2 regions of the Enterobacter sp. MGH 24 genome follow, and region 1 is predicted to be linked to the other one. Evidence: predicted binding sites of a transcription regulator. Region 1 holds the regulator's gene; the other holds the start of a gene.
What was found. Region 1 encodes sigma-54, which starts transcription at its own class of promoters, with help from an activator protein. Its sites were predicted from a motif close to GTTGGCACANNTTTCGCTNT; they were not measured.
Positions count from the first base shown of each region.

Region 2: a site for sigma-54 is predicted at 1,235-1,254, ahead of glnA (glutamate--ammonia ligase). Genes of this name have one in related genera too.

Region 1 is NZ_KI535657.1:896,260-898,463, forward strand. It holds gene lptB (LPS export ABC transporter ATP-binding protein) at 1-544, shown strand, start outside; gene rpoN (RNA polymerase factor sigma-54) at 592-2,025, shown strand; gene hpf (ribosome hibernation promoting factor) at 2,048-2,204, shown strand, end outside.
Region 2 is NZ_KI535657.1:1,349,635-1,351,838, reverse strand. It holds gene glnA (glutamate--ammonia ligase) at 1-1,148, opposite strand, end outside; gene typA (ribosome-dependent GTPase TypA) at 1,527-2,204, shown strand, end outside.

The DNA of each region.
Region 1 (2,204 bases):
CATTGACGATGAAGACATCAGTCTTCTGCCGCTGCACGCGCGAGCGCGTCGCGGGATCGGCTACCTGCCGCAGGAAGCCTCCATTTTCCGTCGTCTTAGCGTTTACGATAACCTGATGGCGGTCCTGCAAATTCGTAACGACCTGACCAGCGAACAGCGTCAGGATCGTGCCAACGAGCTGATGGAAGAGTTCCATATTGAGCATCTGCGTGACAGTCTCGGTCAGGCGCTCTCCGGGGGGGAACGCCGCCGCGTTGAGATTGCGCGTGCGCTGGCCGCAAACCCGAAATTTATCCTTCTGGATGAACCGTTTGCGGGCGTTGACCCGATCTCGGTTATCGATATTAAACGCATCATTGAACACCTGCGTGACAGCGGGCTGGGCGTACTGATCACCGACCACAACGTCCGTGAAACGCTGGCCGTGTGTGAACGCGCGTATATTGTGAGCCAGGGCAATCTGATCGCCCACGGTACGCCGCAGCAGATCCTCGAAGACGATCATGTTAAGCGCGTCTATCTTGGGGAAGACTTCAGACTCTGATAGGGTAGAGGTAACGTAACGCCGAACCGGAGAAAAATGCTCTGAACATGAAGCAAGGTTTGCAATTAAGGCTCAGCCAACAACTGGCGATGACGCCGCAGCTACAGCAGGCAATTCGCCTGTTGCAACTGTCCACGTTAGAACTTCAGCAGGAGCTCCAGCAGGCGCTGGACAGCAACCCCCTGCTGGAACAAACCGATCTTCATGACGAGGTAGATACCCAGCAATCGCAGGATACAGAAGCGCTCGACACCGCGGATGCACTCGAACAAAAAGAGATGCCCGACGAGCTTCCGCTGGATGCCAGCTGGGATGAAATCTACACCGCCGGAACCCCTTCCGGTACGCGTGCAGACTACCAGGACGATGAGCTACCGGTCTATCAGGGAGAAACCACCCAGTCGCTGCAGGATTACCTGATGTGGCAGGTGGAACTCACCCCCTTCTCCGATACCGACCGCGCGATTGCCACCTCAATTGTCGATGCCGTTGACGACACCGGCTATTTGACCGTCACGCTGGACGATATTCTGGAAAGCATGGGCGATGAAGAGATTGAGCTTGAGGAGATCGAAGCCGTTCTGAAGCGCATTCAGCGTTTCGATCCGGTAGGCGTGGCTGCAAAAGATCTGCGCAATTGCCTGCTGATCCAGCTTTCCCAGTTCAGCAAAGAGACGCCATGGATCGACGAGGCGCGCTTAATCATCAGCGATCATCTGGATCTGTTGGCTAACCACGATTTCCGCTCCCTGATGCGCGTCACGCGCCTGAAGGAAGAGGTGCTGAAAGAAGCGGTGAATCTGATCCAGTCGCTCGATCCGCGCCCGGGTCAGTCGATCCAGACCAGCGAGCCCGAGTACGTCATCCCGGACGTGCTGGTCAGAAAACACAATGACCGCTGGGTCGTTGAACTGAATTCAGACAGCATTCCTCGCCTGCAAATCAACCAGCAGTACGCCTCCATGTGCACCAGCGCGCGTAACGACTCCGACAATCAATATATTCGTAGCAATCTTCAGGAAGCACGATGGCTGATCAAAAGTCTTGAGAGCCGAAATGATACGCTGCTGCGCGTCAGTCGCTGTATTGTGGAACAGCAGCAGGCGTTCTTTGAGCAGGGCGAAGAGTTTATGAAACCGATGGTACTGGCGGATATCGCCCAGGCCGTCGAAATGCATGAATCAACCATTTCCCGTGTCACCACGCAGAAGTATCTGCACAGTCCACGCGGTATTTTTGAGCTTAAGTATTTCTTCTCCAGCCATGTGAATACCGAGGGCGGCGGCGAAGCGTCGTCAACGGCCATTCGTGCTCTGGTGAAGAAGTTGATCGCCGCGGAGAACCCCGCGAAGCCACTAAGCGACAGTAAGTTAACCACCATGCTGTCCGATCAGGGTATTATGGTGGCACGTCGTACTGTTGCGAAGTATCGAGAGTCTTTATCCATTCCGCCGTCCAACCAGCGTAAACAGCTGGTCTGACACAACCGATAAGGAAGACACTATGCAGCTCAACATCACTGGACAAAACGTCGAAATTACCGAGGCTTTACGCGACTTCGTGAACGCGAAGTTTGCAAAACTCGAACAGTATTTCGAAAGGATCAATCAGGTCTATATTGTGTTGAAAGTGGAGAAAGTGACTCATATCTCGGATGCCA
Region 2 (2,204 bases), 450 kb from region 1:
ATACCGTCCAGACCGGCCATCAGCAGTGCTGCGAAGCACAGGTATGGGTTAGCCGCTGGGTCCGGGAAGCGAACTTCGATACGACGCGCTTTCGGAGAAGCAACAACCGGGATACGGATAGAAGCAGAACGGTTACGGGCAGAGTAGGCCAGCATCACCGGTGCTTCGTAGCCTGGGACCAGACGCTTGTAGGAGTTGGTGGTTGGGTTCGCCAGGGCGTTGATCGCTTTAGCGTGTTTGATAACACCACCGATGTAGTGCAGCGCCTGCTCGGACAGACCGGCATATTTGTCGCCAGAGAACAGGTTGGTCCCGTTCTTGGACAGAGACATGTGGCAGTGCATACCGGAACCGTTATCGCCAAACATTGGTTTTGGCATGAAGGTCGCGGTTTTACCGAAACGGTGCGCAACGTTGTGCACAACGTATTTGTAGATCTGAATCTCATCCGCTTTCTTGGTCATGGTGTTGAAGCGGGTAGCGATTTCGTTCTGGCCAGCGGTCGCCACTTCGTGGTGGTGCGCTTCAACCACCAGGCCCATCTCTTCCATGATCAGACACATGGTAGAACGGATGTCCTGTGAAGAATCAACCGGAGGAACCGGGAAGTAACCGCCTTTCACGCCAGGACGGTGACCTTTGTTACCACCTTCGTATTTGGTGGAAGAGTTCCATGCGCCTTCGATGTCGTCGATAGCCACGTGGGAACCAGAAATTGAAGCGCCGAAACGGATGTCGTCAAACAGGAAGAACTCTGGCTCTGGTCCGAACAGAACGGTGTCCGCGATGCCGGTAGAACGCAGGTACTCTTCAGCACGTTTTGCGATAGAGCGTGGGTCGCGGTCGTAGCCCTGCAGGGTGCCTGGCTCGAGGATGTCGCAACGGATGATCAGAGTGGGTTCTTCGAAGAACGGGTCAATGAGCGCAGTGGTCGCGTCCGGCATCAGAACCATGTCGGATTCGTTAATGCCTTTCCAGCCACCAATGGAGGAGCCGTCAAACATTTTGCCTTCTTCAAAGAATTCGGCGTTCACCTGATGAGCAGGGATTGTGACGTGCTGTTCTTTACCTTTGGTATCGGTGAAGCGCAGATCAACAAACTTCACTTCATGTTCGTTCAGCATCGTCAAAACGTGTTCAGCGGACATACTTAACTCTCCAGATTGGTCATTGTCGTCGTGGTAACGAGGTCTTCAATTTCTGTTTGTACTGGCTGGTGCCATGTATTTTTTATAAAGCGAAATCTGTGCCAACTTTTAAAACACCCCAAAAAGGCGTTATCATGCGCACCATAGTGCAAAAGGGCTGCACCACGATGGATTTGTTGCACCAGTATAGTGCTTCAATGTGAACATTGAGCACCATATTGGTGCAATTTACGTTAAAGTGCCCTTTTACCGCTCCGTGAAAGCGATCACAAAGCATCTCTGCAATACTTGTTTGCGGGGGATGTTTGTGATCCTGTTTTGTAGTGCGATTAATCCGTGTACAATAACGCGCTATTTCTAAATGCCTGAGGCAAAGTTGTGATCGAAAATTTGCGTAACATCGCCATCATCGCGCACGTAGACCATGGTAAAACTACTCTGGTTGACAAGCTGCTGCAGCAATCCGGTACGTTTGATGCGCGTGCCGAAACCCAAGAACGCGTGATGGACTCCAACGATTTGGAGAAAGAGCGTGGGATTACCATCCTCGCGAAAAACACCGCGATTAAATGGAATGACTACCGTATCAACATCGTTGATACCCCAGGGCACGCCGACTTCGGTGGTGAAGTTGAACGTGTAATGTCCATGGTAGACTCCGTTCTGCTGGTCGTTGACGCAATGGATGGCCCAATGCCACAGACGCGCTTCGTGACCAAAAAAGCTTTTGCCCATGGTCTGAAGCCAATCGTTGTTATCAACAAAGTTGACCGCCCTGGCGCGCGTCCTGACTGGGTTGTTGACCAGGTCTTCGACCTGTTCGTTAACCTCGACGCGACCGACGAGCAGCTGGACTTCCCTATCGTTTACGCCTCTGCGCTGAACGGTATCGCAGGTCTGGACCACGAAGACATGGCTGAAGACATGACCCCGCTGTATCAGGCGATTGTTGACCGTGTTCCTGCGCCAAACGTCGATCTCGACGGCACCCTGCAGATGCAGATCTCTCAGCTCGACTACAACAACTACGTTGGCGTAATCGGCATTGGTCGTATC